Regions from separate parts of the Paenibacillus sp. FSL R7-0204 genome, predicted to be linked through region 3. Evidence: riboswitches for the same ligand, from Rfam matches in the RefSeq annotation. Region 3 holds a riboswitch; each other region holds the start of a gene.
The links. A riboswitch is a leader RNA that binds a small molecule or an ion and turns the genes downstream of it on or off. The one in region 3 is predicted to bind thiamine pyrophosphate.
Positions count from the first base shown of each region.

Region 1: it holds a riboswitch for thiamine pyrophosphate, as region 3 does, so the genes downstream of both, thiC (phosphomethylpyrimidine synthase ThiC) here and MKX42_RS23880 (thiamine phosphate synthase) in region 3, are expected to answer to the same signal.
Region 2: it holds a riboswitch for thiamine pyrophosphate, as region 3 does, so the genes downstream of both, MKX42_RS19595 (ABC transporter ATP-binding protein) here and MKX42_RS23880 (thiamine phosphate synthase) in region 3, are expected to answer to the same signal.

Region 1 is NZ_JBBOCA010000001.1:42,182-46,801, forward strand. Features, by position in the region: gene MKX42_RS00185 (DUF438 domain-containing protein) at 1-54, opposite strand, end outside; gene MKX42_RS00190 (DUF1858 domain-containing protein) at 69-296, opposite strand; gene thiC (phosphomethylpyrimidine synthase ThiC) at 473-2,158, opposite strand; TPP riboswitch at 2,310-2,416, opposite strand; gene trxB (thioredoxin-disulfide reductase) at 2,466-3,419, opposite strand; gene MKX42_RS00205 (tetratricopeptide repeat protein) at 3,469-4,620, opposite strand, start outside.
Region 2 is NZ_JBBOCA010000001.1:4,433,501-4,438,120, forward strand. Features, by position in the region: gene MKX42_RS19585 (DHA2 family efflux MFS transporter permease subunit) at 1-1,053, opposite strand, end outside; gene MKX42_RS19590 (TetR/AcrR family transcriptional regulator) at 1,236-1,892, shown strand; TPP riboswitch at 1,959-2,061, shown strand; gene MKX42_RS19595 (ABC transporter ATP-binding protein) at 2,056-2,961, shown strand; gene MKX42_RS19600 (ABC transporter permease) at 2,942-3,718, shown strand; gene MKX42_RS19605 (ABC transporter substrate-binding protein) at 3,715-4,620, shown strand, end outside.
Region 3 is NZ_JBBOCA010000001.1:5,424,783-5,429,402, forward strand. Features, by position in the region: gene MKX42_RS23870 (thiazole synthase) at 1-234, opposite strand, end outside; gene thiS (sulfur carrier protein ThiS) at 265-468, opposite strand; gene MKX42_RS23880 (thiamine phosphate synthase) at 465-1,130, opposite strand; TPP riboswitch at 1,260-1,361, opposite strand; gene MKX42_RS23885 (hypothetical protein) at 1,417-1,953, opposite strand; gene MKX42_RS23890 (SDR family oxidoreductase) at 2,100-2,972, opposite strand; gene MKX42_RS23895 (amidohydrolase family protein) at 3,286-4,449, shown strand; gene MKX42_RS23900 (GNAT family N-acetyltransferase) at 4,466-4,620, shown strand, end outside.

The DNA of each region.
Region 1 (4,620 bases), 5.4 Mb from region 3:
ACGGCGTGTCTGTTCCGGAATATCGACCTCGCGGTTATTAATCAGTTCGCTCATCGTAATCTCTCCTTCTATTCTATAATCTCGAAACCATGCTGCCAAAAGGCCAGCCGAACGGTTTCCAGCTCTATTTTTTTTAATTTCATTCCTTTGGACAGGGTCATGAATCTTCCTGCAGTCTGCAGCATTCCAGGCTTCGCAATATCACGGAATCCCAGCTCCACCATGATCTCCACCACTTCCGGGTGCCTGGTTACCAGCTCAAAGACCGGTTCATCCAGCTTCAACGCTTTGCTCATCCTTTTACACACCTCACTAATGAGAATTCTTCTCAACAACAGCTTAGCATAGGGTACAGGGGTGGATTGTGATTGTAATCACTAACTACAAAAAGACTATCCCTGCAAGCCATTCAGCTTGGGGGATAGCCTAAGAATGTTATGATTCCGCTGTATTAGCAGCTAAATTACAGTGATTAACTCCATCTATGGGAATTACGGATATCATGCGAAATCCGCATGCTGCAGAACTTAGGTCCGCACATCGAACAGAAATGCGCCTGCTTCGCCCCCTCCGCCGGAAGGGTCTCGTCATGATACGCGAGCGCCCTTTCAGGGTCGAGGGAGAGATGGAACTGGTCGCGCCAGCGGAACTCGAACCGCGCCTTGGACAGCGCATCGTCACGGTCCTGCGCTCCCGGATGCCCCTTCGCGAGGTCTGCGGCATGTGCAGCAATTTTGTAGGTAATAACGCCTTCGCGCACATCATTCTTGTCAGGCAGGCCTAAATGCTCCTTAGGGGTAACGTAACACAGCATCGCCGTTCCGAGCCCCCCGATCATCGCTGCTCCGATGGCCGAAGTGATGTGATCATAGCCGGGTGCAATATCCGTAGTCAGCGGCCCAAGCGTATAGAAAGGAGCTTCCCGGCAAATCTCAAGCTGCTTATCCATATTCTCCTTAATCTTGTGCAGCGGCACATGTCCCGGACCTTCGACCATGACCTGAACATCGTGCTTCCAGGCTAGTAGCGTCAGTTCTCCCAGCGTCTCCAGCTCGGCGAACTGAGCTTCGTCATTGGCATCGGCGATAGAGCCGGGACGCAGGCCATCCCCAAGTGAGAAGGCCACATCATACGTCTTCATGATCTCACATATATCTTCAAAGTGTGTGTACAGGAAGTTCTCCTGCTGATGGGCCAGGCACCAGGCGGCCATAATCGAACCGCCCCGGGATACGATGCCGGTCATTCTCCGGGCAGTGAGCGGAATATAGCGCCGCAGCACCCCTGCATGAATAGTAAAGTAATCCACCCCCTGCTCCGCCTGTTCAATCAGCGTGTCACGGTAGAGCTCCCAGGTTAAGTTCTCGGCTATGCCGTTCACCTTCTCCAGCGCCTGGTATAAGGGCACTGTACCAACCGGCACAGGAGAATTGCGGATAATCCACTCCCGGGTGGTATGGATCTTGGAGCCGGTGGATAGATCCATAATGGTGTCAGCCCCCCAGCGTGTCGCCCAGCGCATCTTCTCCACTTCATCTTCTATAGAAGAAGTGACCGCAGAATTTCCGATATTCGCATTGATCTTCACCAGGAAGTTACGGCCGATAATCATCGGCTCACTCTCCGGGTGATTGATATTGGCCGGAATAATGGCACGGCCCGCTGCCACTTCATCCCTTACGAACTCCGGCCGGATATTCTCCCGGATCGCAATATACTCCATTTCCGGTGTGATGATCCCTTGCCTTGCATAATGCAGCTGGGTCACATTACCGCCTGCATAGGCCCGCCGGGGATTCCTGCGCAGTCCTGGACAAGCTTCGGCGGAAGCCCCTTCTCTGCGGATTCCGTTATCCTCCGGCCGCACCGCCCTTCCGGTGTATTCCTCCGAATCACCACGCTCCGCGATCCAGCTTGAACGATGCGGCGGCAACCCCCTCCGAATATCCGTCGCCTCCGCAGCATCCGTATAAATACCGCTTGTGTCATAGACACGCAGCGGAGCATTCTCCTCTTCCCCGGCAACGCCTTCGGTTCTGCTGAGGCTGATCTCCCGCATCGGAACCCGGATATCCGGGCGTGTGCCCTCCACATACACTTTACGGCTTGCGGGGAATCCGGAAAGATCCACCTCTTCGTTTTTTACCATTCCTGTCATTTCAATCTCCTCCTCTTCGTTCTGTACATTCATCAGATAAGAGGTCACGCAGCAGATTGAGCTGAAGAATCTATAGATTCCTGCAAGTCAAAAAGCCGCTCCACCTGGAGCGGCTTTATTAAAGAAACAGCCAAATAAGACTGTATTCAAAAAAGGTCCGACTCCACTTTCCTACGCTGGTATGATCCAGATCAGGTTCAAGGGTCCGGAAATTCAATTTTCCCGTCTCAGCCTATTCAGGCTCCCCTAGTGGGTATCTTATCTAATTAAATACATTTTACCTGTGCGGGTAATTCTTGTAAACCCGTTATTTGTCCAGTGATTCGCTCCAGTCGTGCACCATGGTGCCTTCCAGGAACTTCTCGGCATCCATAGCGGCCATACAGCCGGTTCCCGCTGCCGATATCGCTTGACGGTAACGGGTATCCTGCACATCGCCGCAGGCGAATACACCCGGAATGTTGGTCTCGGTAGTACCCGGGTTCACCACGATATAGCCATTAGCATCCGTGTTGATCTGACCGCCCAAGAAGGCTGTGTTCGGCGTGTGTCCAATTGCTACGAACACACCGTCTGCCTCTACCAGCTCTGTCTGACCTGTCTCATTATTAAGCACCGTAAGGCCCTTCACACCGGTCTCTCCTACCGTTACTTCCACCGGTGTGCGGTTCAAGGCCCAGGTTACCTTGCTGTTATCACGCGCCCGGTCCTGCATGATCTTCGAGGCACGCAGCTCGGGACGGCGGTGAACCAGCGTTACGCTGGACGCAAAGCGGGTCAGGAAGCTGGCTTCCTCCATGGCAGAGTCTCCGCCGCCGACGACGACAATTTTTTTATTGCGGAAAAAGAAGCCGTCACAGGTCGCACAGGTGCTGACCCCGCGTCCCACATTCTCCTGCTCGCCCGGGATGCCCAGATATCTTGCAGAAGCCCCGGTTGAAATAATAACCGACTCTGCTTCCAGTACACCCATCCCGTCCACGGTTACCTTGAACGGGCGCTGTGAGAAGTCCACCGACTCCACCCAGCCGTTCTTGAATTCAGCGCCGAAGCGTTCCGCCTGCTTGCGCATATTGTCCATCAGGTCAGGACCCAGAATCCCTTCAGGGAAGCCTGGAAAGTTCTCCACTTCTGTCGTCGTTGTCAGCTGCCCCCCCGGCTGCAAGCCTTCAATTACCAGCGGGCTCAGGTTCGCACGCGCCAGATAAATCGCGGCAGTCAGCCCGGCCGGGCCTGTTCCGATTACAATCGTTTTGTACATTACATTGGCCTCCTTACAAGTAGGTGTGTGTCTTAGAACAACTATGGCTTCAAATACGGGTAGTGGACGGCGATAAGCCGCCGGTTCCGGGCAGTATCCCCTTCGGTCCGGGAGCAGCCGCAGGCTCCTGCTCTTCGCCCGGCAAACCGCCGGCTTCATTCAGGTTCTCCCCGATCAGCCGCTGAAGGCTGAACAATGCTGCCTCCTGCAGGCGGTCCTCCTGCAGGGGCTCCTGCTCCAGAACTCCGCGCAGCACCTCGGACATCTCCTCGTCCTCAATCCAGCGGAGCGCCTCGGTCACCTGAAGCTTCGTAGCGGAATCGCCGTAGCGCAGCGCCCAGAAGAACGAGGCGCGCAGCAGCGGATTATTCCGCACTTCTTCAGTGAACCTGCCCGTATTCCCCTTCCACTGCTTCAACTGCTCCTGGAAGGGCAGCTGATAATTATAGCTGACAGCAGGCATAGGGTGTCCTTCTGCCCGGGCCTGCTGGAGCTGGGACAGGAAGAACGCCGGGACAGCGGAAGCAGGGTCCAGCTTGGCTGCCTGTCTCCAGCAGCGCAGCGCCTCATCATGTCTTCCGCTATTGCTTGCCGCTGCCGCACAGTAATGATACAGGCCGGCGTCTGCGGCGACCTCCTCGTCCTTCAGCAGACGGCGGAAATGGCTGTAAGCAGCGGTATGCCGGCCCAGGATACCCATAGTTGTAGCCATTTTGAATACATGCTCCTGATGGAAGGGCACCGTTGCTTCAAGCATCCCCAGCAGCGTCTCAAGCTGCTCCTTGTCCCCTGCATACTGCAGGAAGATGGCCATATTGCACAGAGCGTGCAGATTGCCGGGGTCCTGCTTCAGCACCTCATTCAGACATTCCTTGGCCTTGGCGAACCGGCCCATATAGAAATGGGCGAGTGCCAGATTATTATGCGCAGCCAAAAAATCCGGGGTGCCCGCAGTGATCTCCTCCAACAGCTCTACAGCCTGAGGAAACTTGCCCTCCTCCAGCAGACTGCGCGCCCGGTCATGCTCTACGACTCCCTCACGGCTGCGGATACGCACCAGCGGAGCGGGCCGGTTCAGCTCATATTGCAGCAGCTCCATCAGTTCTTCGGATTCGGTCATGAACTCGCCGTTAGCATCCTCTTCCAAGTAAATGACCAGCGAACGCTCCGCCTCTTCAAAGCTTTCCATATTAGCGAAGTT
Region 2 (4,620 bases), 990 kb from region 3:
TTGAAATAATGCGCCGGAGACCAGACTGAGACCGCAGACCACGAGCCAGCGCACACCGATCCGGTCGAACAGTATCCCGGCAATCGGCATCATCAGCCCGGAAGCGATCGCTTGCGGCAGCAGCGTCAGACCGGTATCAAATGCGCCGAAGCCGCGGGCCTGCTGCAGAAATTGCGGGAGCAGGAATAACGCGCCGTATAAGCCGAACTGGGCAATCCACTGCACGATGATTCCTGTCGTGAAATCTACGGATTTCAGAATCCGCAGCTCCAGCAGCGGTGTCTTGGAGCGCAGCTCGGCGATGACAAAAGCAATCAGCGCCACAGCGCCCAGCAGCAGCCCAATCAGCGTCTTATCAGAGGTCCAGCTCTGAGCGCCCTGGCTAACCCCGTAAGTGAGCGATGCAAAAGCCAGCGGGCCAAGAACCATACCTAGCTTATCCATGCCGGGCACGCTGTTCTTCGCCGCACTCGGCAGCTTGCGCAGTCCAATCAGTACAGCAATGATGCCAATCGGAATATTAATGAGGAAGATCCAGCGCCAGGAATGGTATTCAACCAGCCAGCCCGACAATACCGGACCAATAGCCGGTGCGAACAGAACGGGAATGCCCATAATCCCCATGACAACGCCGACCTTACTTTTGGGAGCCAGTCTGTATACGTAGGCCATTCCTACAGGGAGCACACAGCCGCCGCCCAGTCCCTGAATAACCCGGAAAACAATCAGCCACTCGGCGCTGCTTGGTGTAGCGCACAGAATCGAGCCTATCGTGAACACAATTACCGCTGTCAGGAAGACCGTCTTGGCTCCGAACCGGTCAGACAGCCAGCCTGACAGCGGAATAACGGAAGCTTGGGCCAGCATATATCCGGTAACTACCCACTGCAGCGTATGCAGGTCCGTCTTGAAATCCACCACCAGCCTGGACAAGGCTACGTTCATCGCCGTACTGTCCAGCACAACCATAAATACTCCTGCAATAATAGCCAGCAGCGGAACCAGAATGCTGGACAGCCGGAAATCGGCTTCCTGCTTCAAGGTCTGATCCATGTCTCTTCTCCTCCTAAAGCTGTCCGCGTTCTAGATTGACCTGCGGGCAGATTGTTCTATATAATGAGTGAACGGACAACTGTCCGTAAGTGCAATTCATAGTCTACGGACAATTGTCCGTTGTGTCAATTCTTTTATTTATTTTTCTGTAAATCACTGATTTATTTCTGAAAGGGGTCCTCATGAACAAGCCAGACACCGATGCTGCACAGCTCCCGCGCTCAGCTCCGCAAGCCATAGAATCCGCTCCGCCAGTGTCCGCCGATCCTTATGTACAGCGGATTCTTGAAGCTGCCCGCCAGTTGTTCACTGAGAGCGGACTTGAGGCGGTCAGCATGTACAGCATTGCCAAGCGTGCAGGCATAGGGCAAGGCTCCCTGTACCGCCGTTTCACGGACAAGGGTGAGATCTGTTCTGCACTACTGAAGGGCAGCGCAGATCAATTCCTGTCCGGGCTGGAGCAGCAGGTCGCTGCCAGTGCCGGAGAACTCCCGGCTCTCGCTCAGCTGCAGAGCAGCATTGAGCAGATTGCCGATTTCATTGAGCAATATGCCGAGCTGCTGAATATGATCAAAGCCGAGTTCACCGGCAAGAAGCAGCTGACCCAGTTTGAGCATCCTTTTTTCCAGCGGCTGGGGGTGATGATGACAGAACTGCTAGAGCGCGCTGCGGCAGGGGGCGAGATTATTGACATTGATCCGGCCTTTGCGGCCACCGCCTTAATCTCTGTCCTCAGTCCCGATCTGTACCTGTATGAGCAGAAGCGGCACCACTCCTCCAAGCTGGACATCTCCAGGGGCATCATCACTTTGTTCGTGACCGGTCTGGCAAAGCGCTGACCGCCTGCCCTTTACAAGAGGAGAATTTGTGGTATATTAAGTAGCAATTACGAATTCAATAGCAACATTATTCACTAGGGGAGTCGGCCGACTGAGACGGAGCTTAAGCTCCGGACCCTTTGAACCTGATCTGGATCATACCAGCGGAGGGAAGTGGAGCAGAATGTATCAGTGGTTCTCATCACACCAGCAGCTGACTGTACCTTCCGCCCCATTCATTGCCTCCGGGAATGAATGGGGCTTTTTTGTGCTCCGCGAAGTATCTATTTCAACACGAGGAGGCTTCGTACATAGTCTTATGATCAACATTAGCAATCTATCCTATGCTTTCGGGACCGGTTCGTCCCGGACCCCCGTCTTCTCAGGGCTATCCATGAATGTGCAGCGCGGCGAATTCATTTCTGTCGTAGGCGGAAGCGGATCCGGCAAAAGCACTTTGTTCAAAATCATCGCCGGTCTGCTGGAGCCGGGCAGCGGCAGAATTATGCTGAATGGAGCCGAGTCCATTACAGCAGCGAAAAGGCTGGGCAGTGTGGCCTACATGCCGCAGCAGGATCTCCTCCTGCCTTGGCGGACCGTATTGGACAATTGTCTGCTGCCCTGGGAGCTCAAGCACAGCCGTCCCAAAGCGGCCGCCGTTGCCGAGATCCGTACCCTGCTGCAACGCTTCGGCCTTGAGGGAACCGAAGGGGCTTATCCCCAGGAGCTGTCCGGCGGGATGCGCCAGCGCGTGGCGGTCCTCCGCACCGTGGCGGCGGGAAACAACCTTCTGCTGCTCGATGAGCCGTTCGGGGCGCTTGATGCCATTACCAAGCGTTCGCTGCAGCGCTGGCTGCTGGAGTTATGGGCGGAGCTGGACAAGACGGTGCTGTTCATCACCCATGACCTGGAGGAGGCGCTCCTGCTCAGTGACAGAATCTATCTAATGACTGGCAGAGAGGGCAGCGGAATGCAAGAATTCTCAGCCGGTCTTCCCCGTCCTCGTCATCACAGTCTGAACTATGAACCGCAGTTCGCCGCCCTGCGTCAGGAATTGGAGCTGAAGCTATATGAGAACCGCCGCTCCTAGAAGATTGCTCCAGCATTACGGGCCGGCTGCCCTGCTCGCCCTGCTGACGCTTGCGGTATGGGAGACAGTAGCCCGGCTGGGCCTGGTCCCTCCCTTCATCCTTCCGGCTCCGTCCGCCATCTGCAGGGCCATGCTGGAGGAACGCCGCTTATTATTCGGGGTGCATCTGCCTGCTACCCTGCTTGAGGTACTCACAGGCTTTGCATTGTCGGTGATCTGCGGCAGCCTGCTGGGAATCGCCATGCACCTGTTCCGTCCGCTGGCCAAGGCGCTGTACCCGCTGCTGATTATCAGCCAGACGGTTCCGCTGATCGCGCTCTCGCCCCTGTTCATCATGTGGTTCGGCTACACCTTGTGGAGCAAGGTCGCCGTTGTCTTCCTGACCGCTTTCTTCCCGGTGGTCATCGGCACCTATGATGGCTTGTCCAAGAACACGAACGCCTACCGGGAGCTCTTGCTGACGTACGGCGCGAACCGCTGGCAGATTCTCGGGAAGGTGGGCGTCCCGCTGGCCTTGCCTTCTTTTTTCTCCGGACTGAAGCTGTCGGCTGTGTACTGTGTGATTGGTGCAACCATCGGGGAATGGCTTGGGGGCAGCCAGGGACTGGGCTATTTCAGCCGCAGAATGGCCGGGAATCTGCAGAGCGCCAAGATGTTCGCCGCTGTTGTCTTATTATCCCTGCTCGGTATCCTGCTGTTTCTGGCAGTCGCCGCGCTGGAGAAGATTATTCTGAAGAAAAGAGGACGTTATTCATGACTACTACCCGCTATTCCCGTTATCTGCGCCATACAATTTCAAGGCCAGCCATGCTGCTGTCCGCTCTGCTGCTCTGTATGCTGCCTGTCCTGGCAGGCTGCGCCAATACGAACAATCCGGCGGCCTCCGGCTCCTCGGCGGGGACTGGAGCTGAAGACAACGCCCATAAGCTGACGATTATGCTCGACTGGTATCCCAATGCTGTTCACTCTTTTTTGTATGCGGCAGAGGCTGAAGGCTATTTCGCTGAGGAAGGTCTGGAGGTTGAGATTCAGATGCCGGCCGATACCAATGATGCGCTGAAGCTTGTTGCTGCGGGGAAGGTGGATCTGGCACTGAGTTATCAGCCGCAGGTGCTGATGGCACGGGGCGAGCAGATTCCGGTCAAATCGATCGCTGCGCTGGTGCGCCACCCGCTGAATCATCTCATGGTTGCCGCAGACAGCGGCATTACCCGCCCCGGAGAGCTGTCCGGCAAGCAAGCCGGATATTCCTCCGTCCCGTTGTATGAAGCCATGCTGAACACGATGGTGAAAAGCGACGGCGGGGACCCTTCCTCCCTCAAGCTGGTGGATGTCGGCTATGAGCTGATTCCTGCTCTCTCCACCGGACGGGTGGATGGAATTATGGGCGGGTTCATCAACCATGAGCAGCTGATTCTGGAGCAGCAAGGTCATCCGGTCCGTTCCTTCAATCCCGTGGATTACGGGGTCCCGGATTATTATGAGCTGGTGCTGGTCGCCAGTGAGCAGGGACTTCAGGATTCACAGGGCTTTTATCAGAAATTCGTGGATGCGATCAGAAAAGGCCAGCAGTATGTAGCCGATCACCCGGATGAAGCGCTGAAGCTGCTGCTTGCCCATCAAGAGGACACCGCGCCGCTGGATGAAGCCATTGAACAG
Region 3 (4,620 bases):
CTCTTCTGCGGTGCGCGCACCGGAGGTATTGGGCAGTAAAGTCATGTGGGAAGGAATGTGGCTGACAATATTGTCACTGCTCTCCGGGTCCACCCGGCGCAGGGCAACGGTAATGACCTGTGAGCCTGATCGCGTAATCACCTCGGGTATGAGGGTGTTGCGGCTGTATTTTCCGGTGCCAATGAACAGTCTGCTGGTTAGAGTCACTCCGCCAATCATCAATGGGTCTTGCATGTTAACGCCTCCTGGGATAAGTTTTCGTGTTCAGCCTCCGCCTACAAAATGAACCAGCTCAATCCGGTCCCCTTCATTTAGTAACGCATCGCCATAAACCTCTCTTCCGGCAAGCTCGCCGTTCAGCTCGACAATCACCAGCTTCCCGGCCCACTCGGGCCGGGCCAGCAGATCCGCCAGCGTCCGGCAGCTCTCTTCCACCCTCTGGCGGGTACCGTTAACGGTCACATTCATGCCTGTTCACCTCCTGCTGTGCCCTGTGCTTGAGCCATATCCAGCGCTTCAGCCAGCTCTGCTGCCCTGTGAACCGCTGCCCTGTACGCCCGGGCCGCTGCCACCGGGTCCGGGGCTCCGCAGATCCCCGACATGACGGCAATGCCTGCTGCCCCTTGGGCTAACACCGCCTCGGCATTCCCCGGGGTAATCCCTCCAAGCGCAATCAGCGGGATGCAGCTCCAGCGGACGGCCTCTGCCAGCTGCGCAAGTCCCCGTGCCTGCTGTCCGGGCTTGCAAGCCGTCGGGAATACATGCCCGTAGAGGCAGTAGTCTGTTCCCTGCCTTCCAGCCTGAGCCGCCTCTTCCTGCGAGTGGACCGATCTGCCGATCCGCAGACCCGGTGCAAGGCCGCGCACTGCGGCTGGCGGGAGGCTATGCCAGGCTAACTGTACACCGCCTGCCCCGGCGGCCAGGGCAACATCGATCCTATCATTAATGACCAGCTTCGATGGCGGTACTCCGGCCTGAAGCATCTGCTGCGCCGCCGCCAGAAGTTCGCGGGCAGGCATGGATTTTTCGCGGAGCTGGATATAATCCACCATAGAATGCACCGCCGCGGCCCATTCAGCCAGCGCTTCAGGCGGCAGCCGCCCATCCGAGACCGCATGAATTTCGTACAACGCCCTTCCCCTCCCGTCTGTTCCAGCTCACTCTGCACCACTCCACAACACAAAAAAGACCGCCCCCCGTAAAGGAAGCAGTCTGGAATAGAAACAGGAATACCGGCACTTGCCGTATACCCCCGCTGCAATATTCGTTCTCCACTTCCCTACGCTGGTATAAACCAGATCAGGTTCAAAGGGTCCGGACACTACGTCCGTCTCAGCCTTGCGGCACCCCTAGTGATCGTTCTATGCGGTTGTTTTGTCTTGCTTGTTGTATATTAGCATATTATTCCTGTCAGGGCTATTCTTTCGTAGATTTTACTTCAATTACAAAAACCACAGATGAACTCCCTTCTGAAAATTTACCATCCTCGGTTGTCCAGAATGCTGATATGCCATAGTAATAAACGCCTTGTTCTTTTGGAGCATTAAAAGAGCCGTTCTGCAATGGAATTTGCACTTCTTTATCATCGACAAATTGCTGAACGGTTAACCCGCCGGGTGCCGGTTTATAAGCAAAAGCAACATGGATCCCCCCCTCAGGGGCTATAACAGTGGGAGTAACCCCCTGTACCATGGATTGTCCTCCTATATAATCCGCACATCCTAATTTCCCCCAGCAATAGCTGCCTTGGGTAACCGGAATTTGGGTTTTCCCGGAAGTAACAAGGGGTAGCGGCGGTGATTCCTGCTTAATTCTAACCCCAATGCTTTTTGCCTTTCCTTCCAATCTTGTATTTGCCACAAGTCTCCCTGCAAAAGGAGTCAAGTAAATGAACACTACCAGAAAAACTAAAATCCCCGCTGCAGATAGAATGATTCCTTTTTTTCTAAGCATCCCAATCCCCTTTCATATCCAATTATCTAAATAGACGGAATTATATTGTAATAGTTACAAGCGCTGAAAAAAAGCCTGCCGGCAAGCGGTTAGGCTTTTTTAAAATAGAATTTATATGTTGCACACGAATCTGCATCCAGCACCCATCAGCCGTTCACAACCTCGCCGCCGTTCACATGCATCACCTGTCCGCTCACATAGGAGGAATCGTCCGAGGCCAGGTATACATAAGCCGGTGCCAGCTCTTCAGGCTGTCCCGGGCGCTTCATCGGCTGGGTGCCGCCGAACTCACTGACCTTCTTCGCGTCAAAGGTTGAAGGAATCAGCGGGGTCCAGATGGGTCCGGGCGCTACCGCATTCACGCGGATGCCCTTATCGGCCAGATTCATCGACAGCGAACGGGTGAAGCTGAGAATCGCTCCCTTGGTGGACGAATAGTCCAGCAGCTGCGGGCTGCCGCGATACGCCGTGATGGAGGTGGTGTTAATGATCGTAGCGCCTTTTTTAAGATGAGGCATCGCTGCCTTAGTCAGATAGAACATGGAGAAAATATTCGTCCGGAACGTACGCTCCAGCTGCTCCGCTGTGATGTCCTCAATATGGTCCTGCGGATGCTGCTCCGCTGCGTTGTTGATCAGGATGTCGAGCTTGCCGAGTCCTTCAACGGTTTGACGAATCAGGCTCTGACAGAAGCATTCGTCCCCGATGTCGCCGGCGATCAGAATACAGGTTCTGCCCTCCTGCTCCACCTGGCGCTTGGTCTCCTCCGCATCCTCATGCTCGTTCAAGTAGGAGATCACCACATCCGCGCCCTCCTTGGCAAAATGAACGGCAACCGCACGCCCGATCCCGCTGTCGCCTCCGGTAATGAGCGCAGCCTTGCCCAGCAGCTTGCCTGCTGCCTTGTACGCCGGTGTCTCAAACTCCGGGAGCGGGTTCATCTCACTCTCAATTCCCGGGCGTTGATCCTGTACCTGCGGGGGCAGGGTTTTGACAGGTTGTTTGTTAGTGTCTGGCATAATCCATTCTCCTTTCGCTGTCCACAGTAATGTTGATTAATCATGTTAGCATGGCTTAAGGTCTGGTGTTTATGCATCAGGCAGTGTGCCTGCTTGGCTGTACGTTATGTTACTTACCACACTTGGCAGCCGCCCAAACAACCAATGTTCATTCCCGGCTGTCACGGATTTCTCTGGGGAGAGCCGGATAGTGAAATGATCTTACGGTATGTAAGGAACTTTTCCTAATCGAATATTATCTATATCCGCTAGGGGGAAAGCCCTATACTTTGTGAGGAAAGACAACTACCTTAACGGAGAGGACGCTTCCACCATGGGAAATGAGCGCATCTTGCTGGTGAACGGAACGGTAATCGATGGAACCGGACGGCCGCCGCTGCATCATACAAACATTGAGATTGTTAATGGCCGCTTCGGCACCATAACACAGCAAAGTGACATTAACGGGAGAATCGGGCATGACTCCGCAACAACAGTGATCGACCTTGAGGGTCTGTTCATTTTGCCGGGGTTTATTCACACCCATGCCCATACCAGCTTCAAGTACATACAGAATGAGCCGCTGCACGGATATCATACGGAATATTTGGCCGCGTGCCTAGCAGAAGGAATTACTACGATCCGCGATGAGGGAATGACTACGGCAGCATCGATTGACGATGTAGTCACACATACGCGGCAGCTGGAGAGCGGTGCTTTTCCCAGAATTCTTACGTCTGGCAAGGTCTTCACGGCTCCAGGCGGTTACGGTGGTCAGGAGCCTATCGGAGTAGGGAGTGCAGAGGAGGCGCGGCTTAAGGTTCGTCAGGTTTTGGGACAAGGAATACATTTCATCAAAACAGCGCTGGAAGACGGCTACGATCCTGCTACCGCCGGACTGCCCCAGCTGAATCAGGAGATTCTTGAAGCGATCTGCCAGGAGGCCCGGAGCATGGGCACTTACGTATCTGCTCATGTTACAAGTGCACGTAATCTTCAAGTTCTGGTGGATGCAGGGATCAGCGATGCTGCGCATATGATTTACGACCGGCTGGACGATCAACTGATAAGGCAAATGGTGAGCAGGAGCATCCGAATCGTTCCCACACTCACCGTACTCCAGATGTTCCAGGACAAATTCGGAGCGCCGCTGCTGGAGCAAGGCCTGGATAATCTCTGGAGATTTATTCAGGCGGGCGGGGAGATTGGCCTGGGGGATGATTTTATCGAAGAAGCTCCTCCGTGGTACAGAGCCGGTATGCCGTGGAAAGAGATCCAGCTGTTAGGACAAGCCGGCCTCTCCCCGATGCAGATTATTGTGGCTGCCACTTCATCCGGTGCCAAGATCTGCAGGCTGGATCATGAGCTCGGTACCATTGAGACAGGCAAGAGGGCCGATCTATTGGTCGTCGGGGGCGATCCGCTAGCGGATATTAACAACCTGCGTCAGGTCAGCTGGGTAATGAAAGACGGCAAGATCGTATCGAAATCATACTAGCAGGAGGTTTTGCAAAATGAACGCAAGAATCACATTATCTCCGGTCACCCCGGACGATATCGATTTCATCACAACGCTTGAAACCCGCGCCTCACTCTGGCCCTTCGAGGATATGATTCCAACCGACAAGGATGCAGTGCGAAAGACTGTGGCGGAACGAATCTATAGCGA